Regions from separate parts of the Kitasatospora sp. GAS1066B genome, predicted to be linked through region 1. Evidence: riboswitches for the same ligand, from Rfam matches in the RefSeq annotation. Region 1 holds a riboswitch; the other holds the start of a gene.
What was found. Region 1 has a riboswitch for glycine ahead of gcvP (aminomethyl-transferring glycine dehydrogenase). Riboswitches for the same ligand answer to the same signal wherever they lie in the genome.
Positions count from the first base shown of each region.

Region 2: linked by a shared signal. The riboswitch ahead of gcvT (glycine cleavage system aminomethyltransferase GcvT) and the one ahead of gcvP (aminomethyl-transferring glycine dehydrogenase) in region 1 are both predicted to bind glycine.

Region 1 covers NZ_JBGCCO010000042.1:11,455-18,320, reverse strand. Annotated here, with positions in the region: gene ABH937_RS33500 (DUF5999 family protein) at 336-527, shown strand; gene gcvP (aminomethyl-transferring glycine dehydrogenase) at 604-3,504, opposite strand; glycine riboswitch at 3,735-3,840, opposite strand; gene ABH937_RS33490 (PRC and DUF2382 domain-containing protein) at 4,009-5,079, shown strand; gene ABH937_RS33485 (MFS transporter) at 5,262-6,749, shown strand; gene ABH937_RS33480 (DNA polymerase IV) at 6,866-6,866, opposite strand, start outside.
Region 2 covers NZ_JBGCCO010000035.1:26,158-33,023, reverse strand. Annotated here, with positions in the region: gene ABH937_RS31160 (ABC transporter substrate-binding protein) at 1-874, opposite strand, end outside; gene ABH937_RS31155 (ABC transporter permease) at 935-1,930, opposite strand; gene ABH937_RS31150 (enhanced serine sensitivity protein SseB C-terminal domain-containing protein) at 2,253-3,164, opposite strand; gene ABH937_RS31145 (enhanced serine sensitivity protein SseB C-terminal domain-containing protein) at 3,342-4,163, opposite strand; glycine riboswitch at 4,315-4,419, shown strand; gene gcvT (glycine cleavage system aminomethyltransferase GcvT) at 4,569-5,699, shown strand; gene gcvH (glycine cleavage system protein GcvH) at 5,833-6,213, shown strand; gene glyA (serine hydroxymethyltransferase) at 6,291-6,866, shown strand, end outside.

The DNA of each region.
Region 1 (6,866 bases):
CCATCCTGACGGACTATCTCGTAGCCACCCGGCCGAACCAGAGCCGGGTGGCCCGTTTGTGCGCCCAAATCCCGGGGAGCCATCTGAATGGGTGATCTCTGGCCCGTAGTTGTGGCGCATGTCACCAAACAGCTGCGGGACGGGCCCGGGATGCCGACACTGGGAACCAGCGTGGAAGGACCACCTGTCCTACCCACAGACGCGCCGGTTCACACCTGGGCCGGCCGGACAGGATCCGACCACCGTCAACGGTGTTCCGGAGCCGCCGGGTCCGCGAGGACTCGGGCCGGTACCGCTGCGGGGGGCGTGGATCGTGAGTGAAGCGAGGTACCAGGATGTGCCAGCACCGACCTGAGTGTCCGTCGGCCGAATCCGCCGACCGGGAGGCCGCCGTCCCGGTCGCCCGACACCCCGAGCAGGGCTGGAGCCTGCTCTGCAACGGGGTCCTGCTCTTCGAGGACACCGGCGAACTGCTGCCGGACGGCCGGGTGATCGCGCCGCACCGGGCGCTGCTGATCGCCGCCTGATCCCGGGACGGCCGGCCCGATCAGACGAAGTCCCCTGCGGCGACCGCCGCAGGGGACTTCGTCGTCCGCCCTGGGATCAGGCGTCGTACTCGTCCAGCGGCGGGCAGGAGCAGACCAGGTGACGGTCGCCGTAGGCGCCGTCGATCCGGCGCACCGGCGGCCAGTACTTGTCGGCCGGGTTCACGCCCGCCGGGAAGACCGCCTCGGTGCGCGAGTAGCCGTGCGCCCAGTCGCCGGCCAGCGTGGCGGCGGTGTGCGGAGCGTTGCGCAGCGGGTTGTCCTCGGCGGCCCAGTCACCCGAGCCGACCTTCTCGATCTCCGCCCGGATCTCGATCATCGCGGCGCAGAACCGGTCGATCTCGTGCAGGTCCTCGGACTCGGTCGGCTCGATCATCAGCGTGCCGGCCACCGGGAAGGACATGGTCGGGGCGTGGAAGCCGTAGTCGATCAGGCGCTTGGCGATGTCGTCCACGGTCACCCCCGTCTCCTTGGTGAGCGGGCGCAGGTCGATGATGCACTCGTGCGCGACCAGGCCGCCGGGGCCGGTGTAGAGCACCGGGAAGTGCGGGGCCAGCCGCTTGGCGATGTAGTTGGCGTTCAGCACGGCGACCTGGGTCGCGCGCTTGAGGCCCTCGCCGCCCATCAGGCGCACGTACGCCCAGGAGATCGGCAGGATCGCCGCCGAGCCCCACGGGGCGGCCGAGATCGGGCCGACACCGGTGGCCGGACCGGCCTCCGACTGCAGCGGGTGGTTGGGCAGGTACGGCGCCAGGTGCGCGCGCACCGCCACCGGGCCGACGCCCGGGCCGCCGCCGCCGTGCGGGATGCAGAAGGTCTTGTGCAGGTTCAGGTGCGAGACGTCCGCGCCGAACTTGCCCGGCTTGGCCAGGCCCACCAGCGCGTTCAGGTTGGCACCGTCCACGTAGACCTGGCCGCCGGCCTCGTGCACCAGGGCGCAGATGTCGGTGATCTGGGTCTCGAAGACGCCGTGGGTGGACGGGTAGGTGACCATCAGCACGGCGAGCTGCTCGCGGTGCTGCTCGATCTTGGCCTTCAGGTCCTCCACGTCCACGTCGCCGTCGGTCAGCGTCTTGACCACGACCACCCGCATGCCGGCCATCACGGCGGAGGCGGCGTTGGTGCCGTGCGCCGAGGCCGGGATCAGGCAGACCTCGCGCTGGGCGTCGCCGTTCGCGTGGTGGTAGGCGCGCACCGCCAGCAGACCGGCCAGCTCGCCCTGCGAACCGGCGTTCGGCTGGATCGAGACCGCGTCGTAGCCGGTGACCTCGACCAGCTGCTGCTCCAGCTGGCGGATCAGGGTCAGGTAGCCCTGGGCCTGCTCGATCGGGGCGAAGGGGTGCAGCTGGCCGAACTCCGGCCAGGTGACCGCCTCCATCTCGGTGGTGGCGTTGAGCTTCATGGTGCAGGAGCCGAGCGGGATCATGCCACGGTCCAGCGCGTAGTCCCGGTCCGAGAGGCGGCGCAGGTAGCGCAGCATCGCGGTCTCCGAGCGGTGGCTGTGGAAGACCGGGTGGGTGAGGTACTCGTCCTCGCGCAGCAGGCCGGCCGGCAGGGTCTCGGCGACCGCGTCCGCGTCGACACCCGCGACGCCGAAGGCGGCCCAGACCACGGCCAGGTGCTCACGGGTGGTGGTCTCGTCGCAGGAGATCGAGACGGTGTCGGCGTCCACCTGGTAGAGGTTGACGCCGGCCTCGCGGGCGGCGGCCAGCACGGCGGCGGCCCGGCCCGGGACCTTGGCGGTGACGGTGTCGAAGAAGGCCTCGTGGGCCAACTCCACGCCACCGGCGCGCAGACCCGCGGCCAGCGCGGCGGCGTAGCGGTGGGTGCGGCGGGCGATGTCGGCCAGACCGTCCGGCCCGTGGTACACGGCGTACATCGAGGCCATCACGGCGAGCAGCACCTGGGCGGTGCAGATGTTGCTGGTGGCCTTCTCGCGACGGATGTGCTGCTCGCGGGTCTGCAGGGCCAGGCGGTAGGCGCGGTGCCCGTCGGCGTCCACCGACACGCCGACCAGGCGGCCGGGCAGCGAGCGGGCGTACTCGGCGCGCACCGAGAGGTAACCGGCGTGCGGGCCGCCGAAGCCCATCGGCACGCCGAAGCGCTGCGAGGTACCGCAGGCGATGTCGGCGCCCAGCACGCCGGGCGACTTCAGCAGGGTGAGCGCCAGCAGGTCGGCGGCGACCGCGACGATCGCGCCGAGCTCGTGCGCCTGCTCGATCACGGCGGCCAGGTCGCGCACCGCGCCGGAGGCACCGGGGTACTGCAGCAGCACACCGAAGACGCCGCCCTCGGCGATCTCGGCCGGGATGCCCTCGGACAGGTCGGCGACCACCACCTCGACGCCGGTGGGCAGGGCCCGGGTCTCTATCACCGCGATGGTCTGGGGCAGCGTGTCGGCGTCGACCAGGAAGACGCCGCCCTTGACCTTGGTCACCCGGCGGGCCAGCGCCATCGCCTCGGCGGCGGCAGTGCCCTCGTCGAGCAGCGAGGAGCCGGAGGTGGGCAGCCCGGTCAGGTCCGAGACCAGGGTCTGGAAGTTGAGCAGCGCCTCCAGCCGGCCCTGCGAGATCTCCGGCTGGTACGGGGTGTAGGCGGTGTACCAGGCCGGGTTCTCCATGACGTTGCGCAGGATCACCGGCGGGGTGAAGGTGCCGTAGTAGCCCAGCCCGATCATCGGGGTGAGCACCTGGTTGCGGCCGGCCAGCTCGCGCAGCTCGGCGAGCACCTGGGCCTCGGTACGGCCGGCCGGCAGGTCCAGGCCGGTGATGCTGCGGATCGCCTCCGGGACGGCGGCGGCAGAGAGCTCGTCGAGCGACCCGTAGCCGACCTGCGCCAGCATCTTCTCCTGGGCGGCGGCGTCGGGGCCGATGTGCCGCGACTCGAAGGGGCTGGCCGCTTCGAGCTCGGCGAGGGTGGCAGCGCTGCGGGGACGACCGGTGGTCGGCTGGGCAGTCATGGTGGTCGAGGCCTCCTGGTCACGGACCGGCGGGGGCACGCACGCCGCAGGACTCGCCGCCGTGGGGAGCGGATGAGCCTGGACGGGCGAGCCCGACAGGCCTCCCCCTCTGTCATCGGGACCTGAGAGCTTCGCCCGCGCGGAGCTGACGCCCCGTCGGCTTGCACCGTCGGTGAGGGTGGCCCCCGCCGGCTCCCTGCCGGCGGCCCTGCCCTGCTTTCCAGAGTGACCTATCCCACACGGTACGGATGCCTGAGAGATTCCGGGGAGGGTTTGCTCCTTCGGCGCCTCACTCCCCTGCGCTTCCAAGGGTGAGGACTCTCCCGAGCGGGTTCGGCGGTCGCGCCCAGGGTACCAGCGCCGACCTGCGAAACAGCCGCTCAGGTGAGCGAATCCACTCCCCCAGATGGCGCAGTACGCGCACGGACGGCCGCGCTCGGCTCGCTGGCGTCCCCTTCGTGCCTTTTGGTGTGAATCGCAGGCAGTGACGAGCTGGAGGAAAGCGTGCAGACCGACATCGATCCCCGAGACCTGATCGGGCACAAGGCCGTCGACCGCAACGGCGACAAGATCGGCACGGTGGACGAGGTCTACCTCGACGACGCGACGGGTGAACCTGAGTGGGCCGCCGTGCGGACCGGAATCTTCGGGCGGGACGCCTTCGTCCCGCTGACCACGAGCGAGTTCTCCGGCGAGGAACTGCGCGTGCCCTACGACAAGTCGCTGATCAAGGAGTCCCCCGACTTCGGCGTCGGGCAGCACCTGTCCCCCGCCCAGGAGTTGCAGCTCTACCGCTACTACGGGATGGACTCGCCGGCCGGCGGTCGCCCCACCGAGCGCACCAATACCGCGACCGACCGCTCGCGCGGCTCGGCGGACCTGGACTTCGGCGTCGGCGCCGGCGCCCCGATGGCGGCCGCGGCGGCCACCGCCACCCGCCCCACCCCCGCGGGCCCCGCGCCCGCCACCCAGCTGGCCGGCCAGCCTTCGGCCCCAGCACCGGCCACCATCGGCCTGGACAAGCCCACCGAGCCGCAGCCCGCTCCTACCCCGCCCCCCACCCCGGACCCGGTGCACGCGGCAGCGAAGCACGGCGCGGCGCACACCCCGGAGAGCTCGCCGCCGCCCGGACCGATCGAGCTGACGCTGCGCGAGGAGCGGCTGGAGATCACCAACGAGTGGCATGTGCTGGGCACCGCCCGGCTGCGCAAGTACGTGGTGACCGAGCCGGTCGAGCGGCGGGTACAGGTGGTGCGCGAGCGGGTCCGCGTGGAGCGGGTGCCGGTCAGCGACGCGGAGCGGTCCACGCTCACCGCGCAGGAGATCGCCGAGGCGGTGGAAGAGGTGACGCTGCGCGAGGAGCGCCCTGCGGTGCGCAAGTACCTGGCGCCACTGGAGCGGGTGCGGATGGTGGTGGAGCGGTACACCGAGGAGAAGGTGATCCACGAGGAGCTGCGCCGCGAGCAGGTGGAGATCCACGACAGCACCGCCGCCGCGCCGGGCGCGAACCACGCCGCAGGCGGGCCCGCCCACCCGCAGATGTCCGCGGAGGCAACCGGTCGGCAGACCGGCTGAGCAGGCGACTACCGCACGGCCCGGACCCGCATCGGCGGGTCCGGGCCTTCGCGCGTACCAAAGCTTCAGCGCTAGATATTTGACATAGTGAAGCACTTTGGGCATGGTTACTTCAGTTCATTGACTATCGCTGGCTTGAAGCAGCTGCGAAGCCGTTCGAGCCCGTTCCTGAAGGAGCCACCGTGAGTGAGGCAGCCAAGCCCACCGCACCGGCCGTGAAACCGAGCAGTGCCCGCGTGCTGCCCGCCCTGGTTCTGGCGATGCTGGCCTACAGCGTTGTCCAGACCGCGGTCGTGCCGATCCTGCCCTCGCTGGCGCTGGAGTTTAAGGTCTCCACCTCCGACGTCACCTGGCTGATGACGGCCAACCTGCTGTCGGCCGCCGTGCTGACCCCGCTGCTCGGCCGGTTCGGCGACCTGCGCGGCCGCAAGCCGGTGCTGCTGATCTCGCTGGCCGGCCTGGTGCTCGGCTCCGGGCTCGCGGTGTCCACCCACTCCTTCACCCTGCTGATCATCGCCCGGGTGCTGCAGGGCGCGGGTGGTGGCGTGCTGCCGCTGGCGATCAGCATCGTCCGGGACGAGCTGCCGCGTGAGAAGGTCACCGGCGGCGTCGCGGCGATCAGCGCCTCGATGGGCGTCGGCAGCGGCCTGGGCCTGGTGGCCACCGGTCTGCTGCTGGAGCACTGGGACTACAAGTCGATCTTCTGGATGGGCCTGGTCTTCGGCCTGATCGCGGTCGCCCTGGTGGTGCTGCGGGTCCCGAACGACCCGGTGGTGGACCGCAACGGCGGCGCCGACCCGCTGGGCGCCATCACCTTGGCCGGCTGGCTCTCCGCGCTGCTGATCGCGGTCAGCCGCGGCAACGACTGGGGCTGGACCTCCAACAAGACGCTGGGCCTGTTCGCCGTCGCCGCCGTGGTCGCGCTGATCTGGGGCGTCATCGAGGTCAAGGTCAAGCACCCGCTGGTCGACATGAAGATGATGGCCCGCCCGGCCGTCGCCTTCACCAACATCTCCGGCCTGCTGATCGGCTTCGGGATGTACGGCTCCTTCCTGGTGATCAGCAACTTCACCCAGACCCCCGAGAAGCTCGCGCACTACGGCTTCACCGCCAGCGTGCTGCACGCCGGTGTGCTGCTGCTGCCCTCCGCGGCCGGCTCGATGGTCGCCGCGCCGCTCGGCGCGATGCTGATCGCGCGCCGCGGCCCGCGCCTGCCGCTGGTCCTCGGCGGCCTGTTCGGCGGCGTCGCGATGGTCTACCTGGCGCTGCGCCACAGCGCCGAGGGCGACATCTACTTCGCGGCCGCGCTCTTCGGCCTCGGCGTCGGCATGGCCTACGCGGCGATGCCCGCCTTCATCAACGGCGCCGTGCCGGCCGAGCAGAGCGGCATCGCCAACGGCATGAACGCCGTGCTGCGCACCGTCGGTGGCGCGATCGGCACCGCCGTGCTGGGTGCGACCCTGACCGGGTCCACCATGAAGTTCCCGTTCCCGCTGCCGGTGCAGATCCCGACCCTGGACGCGTACAAGCACGCCTACTGGATCACCGCCGTGATCTGCCTGGTGGCCGCGGTCGTCCCGTTCGCGATCCGGACCGCCCACCGCTCCACCCCGGTGGCCCAGGCCGCGGCGCTGGACGACGCGCCGCAGCCCGCCAAGACCGGCGCCTGACGAGGCGCCCACAGCCGACGCCGACCAGGGATCGGCGGCGTCGGCCGCACGGATCGCCCCGCCCGACTTCTCGGGCGGGGCGATCCGCGTTTTCGCCCGCGCTACCACCCGAGCCGC
Region 2 (6,866 bases), on a different contig from region 1:
TCAGGTCCTGGTCGATGGTGTTCTGGTCGATGTTCATCTTCAGCACGAGCTTGTCCGCGAGCTGCTTGCGGATCGGATCGGTGCTCGGGTCCCAGTTGGTGTTGGGCACCAGCACGGCGCCCTTGCCGTCGTCGTACGACTGGAACTTGTACGAGCCGCTGGAGACGATGTGCTTCACGTAGCCGGCGCCGTCGTCCTTGGACTGCGGCACCGGGGCGGTCTGCGGGGCGCTGACCAGGTAGTCGAAGTCGGCGAACGGCTGCTTCAGGTGGAAGACGATGGTGGTGTCGTCCGGGGTCTGGATCGACTGCAGGCCGTCGGGGCTCTTGTCGGTGTACGGGCCCTGGTACGGCGTCGAGTTGTCGACCAGCAGTTCCTGGAAGTAGGTCGGGCCGTTGGAGTTCACGGTCGGCGCGTAGTTGCTGCGCTCCACCGCGTACTTGATGTCCTTGGTGGTGATCGGGGTGCCGTCGTCGTACTTCTGGCCGGCGCGGATGTGGTAGGTCCAGGTCAGGCCGTTGTCGCTGACCTGGCCCATGCCGGTGGCCATGTCCGGGACCAGCTTGTCACCGGCGCTGCCGGGGCCCGGCTGGAAGGTAGTGAGCGACCGGGCGTACAGCCGCGAGAAGTTCCAGATGTAGGCGTAGTAGGTGTTGCCCGGGTCCAGGGAGTCCGGGGTGCCCTTCATCTCGTAGGTGACCGTGCCGCCCTTGGTGCTGGAGGCGTTCACGATCGACTTGGTGGCGGCGTTCGCCCCGCCGGCATCGCCGCCGGTACCTGCGGTACCGGTCTTGGCGCTGCTGGAGCAACCGCTCACCACCAGCGCGGCGGTGGCGGCCACCGCGGCCAGAGCGAGGGTACGAGATCGGCGCATTGCTGGATCAACCCCTTGGAAGTGTTGGCCTGGGCCAGAGTTGTGACGGATGGTCGAAGGTCAGTTGCTGCGCGGGTCGAGCGCGTCGCGCAGTCCGTCACCGAGCAGGTTGAAAGCGAGCACGGTGATGAAGATCGCCAGGCCCGGGACCACCATGTACTCCGGGTCGACCTGGTAGTACTTGATGGCGTCGTTCAGCATCCCGCCCCAGCTGGACTGCGGGGGCTGAATGCCGACACCGAGGAAGCTGAGCGCCGCCTCGAAGAGGATGTTGGTCGGGATCAGCAGGGTCGAGTAGACCAGGATCGGGCCGACCAGGTTCGGCAGCAGTTCCTTGAACAGGATGAACGGCCCGCGGGCGCCCAGACTGCGGGCCGCGAAGACGAACTCCCGCTCGCGCAGCGAGAGCGTCTGGCCGCGCACGATCCGGCCCATGTAGGGCCAGTTGAAGAAGCCGATCACGAAGATCAGCACGCACAGGTGCAGCGGCAGGCCGTGCAGTCCGAACGCGCCGCCCTGCAACGAGGCGGAGATCGAGATCGCGAAGAGCAGCAGCGGGAAGGCCAGGAAGGTGTCCATGATCCGGCTGATCACGGTGTCCACCCAGCCGCCGTAGTAGCCGGCCATCACGCCGAGCACGGTGCCCAGGGTGTTGGAGAGCACGGTCGCGCCGAAGGCGACCAGCAGCGAGACCCAGGAGCCCTCGATGATCCGGGAGAGCAGGTCGCGGCCCTGCAGCGGGTCGACGCCCAGCGGGTGGCTCAGGCTCATCCCGCCGAACGATCCCGTCGGCAGGCCGCCGAGGTCGGCGTCCAGCAGGTCCTGGTGCAGCGCGTCGGGGCTGAGGCCGAAGAGCGACTCGATCGGCTTGGCCAGCACGGCCAGCAGCACCAGCAGGATGACCACCACGCCGCCGGCCATGGCGGCCTTGTCGCGGCGGAAGCGCAGCCAGGCGATCCGGCCGAGCGAGCGGCCCTCGATCGCGGCCGGTGCGCCGGTGGCGGCCGGTGCGGGATCGCCCGGGGCGGCCTCGGTGGTGTCAGTGGGTGTGGTCATGGGCAGTTGGCGTCCCCTCGCCGACGGTCGTCGGCCCATGGCAATCCGAAGCGAGGCATGACGGTGTCGGTCCTGGTCAGGGCCGGTCGTCGCTGCCACCCGGATTGCTCGGCTGGTGCGGTGCGCAGAACTCTCGCCGCTGCCCGCAGCCTTGCGCCAGCCCTGACCGGTGAAGGATGCCCAACTGTGATCTACCGATGTTCATGATCAGTAAACCTGACGGATGATCAACTGTTCGCTGACAGGCACTCAGTGATCCGCAAGACGAACGCCGTCGATCTACCGTCGAAAGCGCATCGCCGCTGGTGGGAGGGGGTGACCGCTACCTGCGGCCGGGCCAGGGCTGCTGCGGCCAGCCCGGCTGCGGGGGCATCGAATGCCCGTACGAGCCCGCTGGGAAGGACGCCGGCGGATAGGTCGCCGGATACTGCGCCCCGGTGGCCTCGCGGTGGAAGAACGGGCGGGTGTTGGCGCGCATCCACAGCGCCACCGGGTCGAGGTCGTCACTCATCGCGACGGTGGAGACGGCCAGTCCGGGCGGTGCCTGGGCGATCGCCCGCTGCATCAACGCGCGTACCGCCTCTACCGCAGGCGGCGAGGTGTCGTACAGCTCCAGGCCGATCGCCAGGTACGCCTCGCCCACCACCGGGCACACCCAGGCTCGGCGCAGCGCCCGCACCGGGCGGACGGCGGGCGCCTGCTGGGTCAACAGACCGTAGAAGCCCTCCAGACCGGGAAGTTGCGGCTCGCTCAGCCGCAGCGGCCCGGCCGGCAGCCGGTCCAGGCCGCCCGCCACCCGGCGCAGGTCGGCCCAGGGCACGCCGACCCCGCCACCGGGCGCGTGCGGGTTGAGCCACAGGCCCCAGCGGGTCCGGTAGAGCGAGGCGGCGATCTCCTGGCCGGAGATCACCTCGTGGGCGCGGGCCCAGCCGCTGGCCGCGAGTTGCTCGGGGGAGGTGACGGCGGGGGCGTAGCCGTGGCCGCCGATGTCCATGTTCCCGTACTGGGCGTCCGGGCTGCCCGGGGTGCCGTGCCAGAGCAGCATCCAGACCCGCCCGGTGGTCAGCTCGCGCAGCAGCCGCTCGTAGGCGTCCCAGTGCTCGGGAGCCACCTCGCGCAGGGCCCGTTCCAGGGCGCCAGGGTCCGCGCCGGGGGGCGGACCCCACGGCCCCGCTCCACCGCCTGCCGCTCCTGTCGTCACCGGTACCCTCTCCCGTTCTCGCCACGGCGCCATCGCGCTCGCCGCGTCTCGCCGCCGTCTCGCCGCGTGTCGGCTCGTCCCGGCTCGTGTCAGCTCGTGGCGGCTCGTCCCGCCGCGTGTCGGCGCCACCCTACGGGGCACCGGTGACGCGCGTCATGCCGACGCCCTGGGCCGCGCCGAACTGCGGTCACCGGGCCCGTTTCAGGCCGTTCAGCCGCGCTCGTAGAACGGTCGTACCCGCTGCACCAGCCAGTCCACCACCGGGTCCGCCGCCAGATCCAGCAGCACCATGTGCACCCCGCCCAGCAGCGGCGCCGCGCCCAGCGCCCGGCCGAGCGCCGCGTTCACCTCCGCGGGGTCGGCGGGCGCGGCCGGGTCGAGTTGGACGCCCACGAAGAGCACGGTCGGCTCGCCCTCCACCGAGGCCAACGCCCGACGTGCCGTCAGCACTCCACCCAGTGCCTGCAGCTCCGCCCGCACCGCGTAGAGGAAGACGGCCGGCTCCTCCGCCGGCTCCGGCTCGCGCAGCGCCACCCGGGCGCCCTCCGGCACCCCCGCGCCGCCCGTGCCCGCCCCGTACGCGCCCCAGCGGTCGTCGCGCGGTCCGCGCCGCAGCTCGGCGACGCCCTCCGGAGGCACCGGGATGCCCACCGGCGCCTCGGGGTTGACCGCGATGCCGATGCCCAGCGGCAGCCCGCGGGCGAACTCCCAGACCGGGGCCAGGGCGCAGGACAGGCCGGGGGCGTGCCGCAGGAACTGCTCCTCGGAGGAGAAGACCGGCACGTAGGGCGCACCCGCCAGCTCGATGGTCGGCAGGTCGAGCGCCACACCGGCCGGGTCGGCCCCGGCGGGCAGCGGGATCCACACCTGGCTGCGGGCCAGCACCTCGATCACCCGGGGCGTGGCCCCGGGGTCCCCGATCGCGGCCGTGAGCACCTGCTCCAGCTCGTTGGCGGGCCAACCGCTGCCGGCCGGCGCCTGGCCGGGCTCGGCCCACCCCGGCCCCACCGTGGCGTACCCCTCTGTTTCCATCCGCCCCTGCCCCGCCCTTGCGCCGTATGTGCTGTCACGCAGTCCGTGCAGGGGAAGACTACCGGCGGGCGGCTACCGCCCATCCCCTCTCCCGCGAGGCAGGACGGCATGCCATGATGTGCCCGAACACCCCAACTTCATACTGGCCGCTCGAACCCGCGCGGGAGAGTCCGGAGGTGCCCTCGACGGCACGGACCGGCGCCGAAGGAGCAAGTCCTCCCCGGAATCTCTCAGGCACCCCTACCGTGTGGGCGAGGCGAATCTGGAAAGTGGAACACGGCCGTGCCGTGCGCCCACCCACGGTGCAAGCCGCGTCATCCTTGATGCGGTGAAGCTCTCAGGTTGTGACGACAGACGGGGAGACTCCACCCCAGCATGTCCATTCACGACACCGGGAGTCTCATCATGTCCCCCCGTCTGACCGCGCTCGACGCGCTGCACCGTGCCCTGGGCGCGACCATGACCGACTTCGCCGGCTGGGACATGCCGCTGCGCTACGGCAGCGAGCGCGAGGAGCACCTCGCGGTCCGGACCAAGGCCGGCCTCTTCGACCTCTCGCACATGGGTGAGATCACCGTCTCCGGCCCGCAGGCCGGTGAGCTGCTGGACCACGCGCTGGTCGGCTTCATCTCGGCGCTCGGCGTGCTGCGCGCCCGCTACACGATGATCTGCCGCGAGGACGGCGGGATCCTGGACGACCTGATCGTCTACCGGACCGCCGAGGACGAGTTCATGGTGGTCGCCAACGCCTCCAACGCCCAGGTGGTGCTGGACGCGCTGACCGAGCGCGCGGCCGGCTTCGACGCCGTGGTGCGCGACGACCGCGACGCGTACGCGCTGATCGCCGTGCAGGGCCCGCAGGCCAACGGCATCCTCGGCTCGCTCACCGACGCCGACCTGCCCGGCCTCAAGTACTACGCGCTGCTGCCCGCGACGGTGGCCGGCAAGCAGGTCTGGCTGGCCCGGACCGGCTACACCGGCGAGGACGGCTTCGAGATCTTCTGCGCACCGGCCGACGCCGAGCACCTGTGGACCGCGCTGACCGAGGCCGGCGCCCCGGCCGGCCTGATCCCGTGCGGCCTGTCCTGCCGCGACACGCTGCGCCTGGAGGCCGGCATGCCGCTCTACGGGCACGAGTTGGACACCTCGCTGACCCCGTTCGACGCGGGCCTGGGCCGGGTGGTGCGCTTCGACAAGACCACCAACGGCGGCGAGTTCGTCGGCCGCAAGGCGCTGGAGGAGGCGGCCGCCAAGGCCGAGTCCGCCCCGCCGCGCAAGCTGGTCGGCCTGGTCTCCGAGGGCAAGCGGGTGCCGCGCGCCGAGTACGCGGTGGTCTCCGCCCCGGCCGAGGGCGAGTCCACCGCGATCGGCCGGATCACCTCCGGCGCCCCCTCCCCCACGCTCGGCAAGCCGATCGCCATCGCGTACGTGGACGCCGCCTTCGCCGCCCCCGGCACCGCGGTCGCGGTGGACGTGCGCGGCAAGCACGAGCCGGTCGAGGTCGTCGCGCTGCCGTTCTACAAGCGCGCCCGCTGAAGCAACCGCTGCGCCGCACCCGCTGCGGCGCACCCGCGCTACAGCCCGCCACCCACTGTGCCGACCGTCCAGTAGCGCGTCCGCTCAGCGGACCGTTTCGTCACACCCGCTTCCGATCCTGGAGAATGAGACCATGAGCAACCCGCAGCACCTGCAGTACAGCAAGGACCACGAGTGGCTGACCGCCGCCGACGCTGACGGCGTGTCGACCGTCGGGATCACCGAGCACGCGGCCACCGCGCTCGGCGACATCGTCTACGTGCAGCTGCCCGCCGTCGGCGACACCGTCACCGCCGGCGAGACCTGCGGTGAGCTCGAGTCCACCAAGTCCGTCAGCGACCTGTACTCCCCCGCCACCGGTGAGGTCGTCGAGGTCAACGAGGCCGTCACCGACGAGCCCGCTCTGGTCAACTCGGCCGCCTTCGAGGGTGGTTGGCTCTTCAAGCTGAAGGTCTCCGAGGCCCCCGCGGACCTGCTCGGCGCCGACGAGTACAGCGAGTTCACCAAGTCCTGACGGACATCGCGGGCGGTCGCAGCGCGGCGGCCGCCCGACCTCCGGTCCGCTGCCCAGCCCCACGGGAAGACGCCACCATGACGGTTCTCAACCAGTCCCTGCACGCACTCGACCCCGAGATCGCCGCCGCGGTCGACGCCGAGCTGCACCGCCAGCAGTCCACCCTCGAAATGATCGCCTCCGAGAACTTCGCCCCGGTGGCGGTCATGGAGGCCCAGGGGTCGGTGCTCACCAACAAGTACGCCGAGGGCTACCCCGGCAAGCGCTACTACGGCGGCTGCGAGCACGTCGACGTGGTCGAGCAGATCGCCATCGACCGGATCAAGGCGCTGTTCGGCGCCGAGGCCGCCAACGTCCAGCCGCACTCCGGCGCGCAGGCAAACGCCGCCGCGATGTTCGCGCTGATCCAGCCGGGCGACACCATCCTGGGCCTGAACCTGGCGCACGGCGGTCACCTGACCCACGGCATGAAGATCAACTTCTCCGGCAAGCTCTACAACGTGGTGGCGTACCACGTGGACGAGCAGACCAACCTGGTCGACATGGAGGAGGTCGAGCGCCTGGCCAAGGAGCACCAGCCCAAGCTGATCATCGCCGGCTGGTCCGCCTACCCGCGCCAGCTCGACTTCGCCGAGTTCCGCCGGATCGCCGAC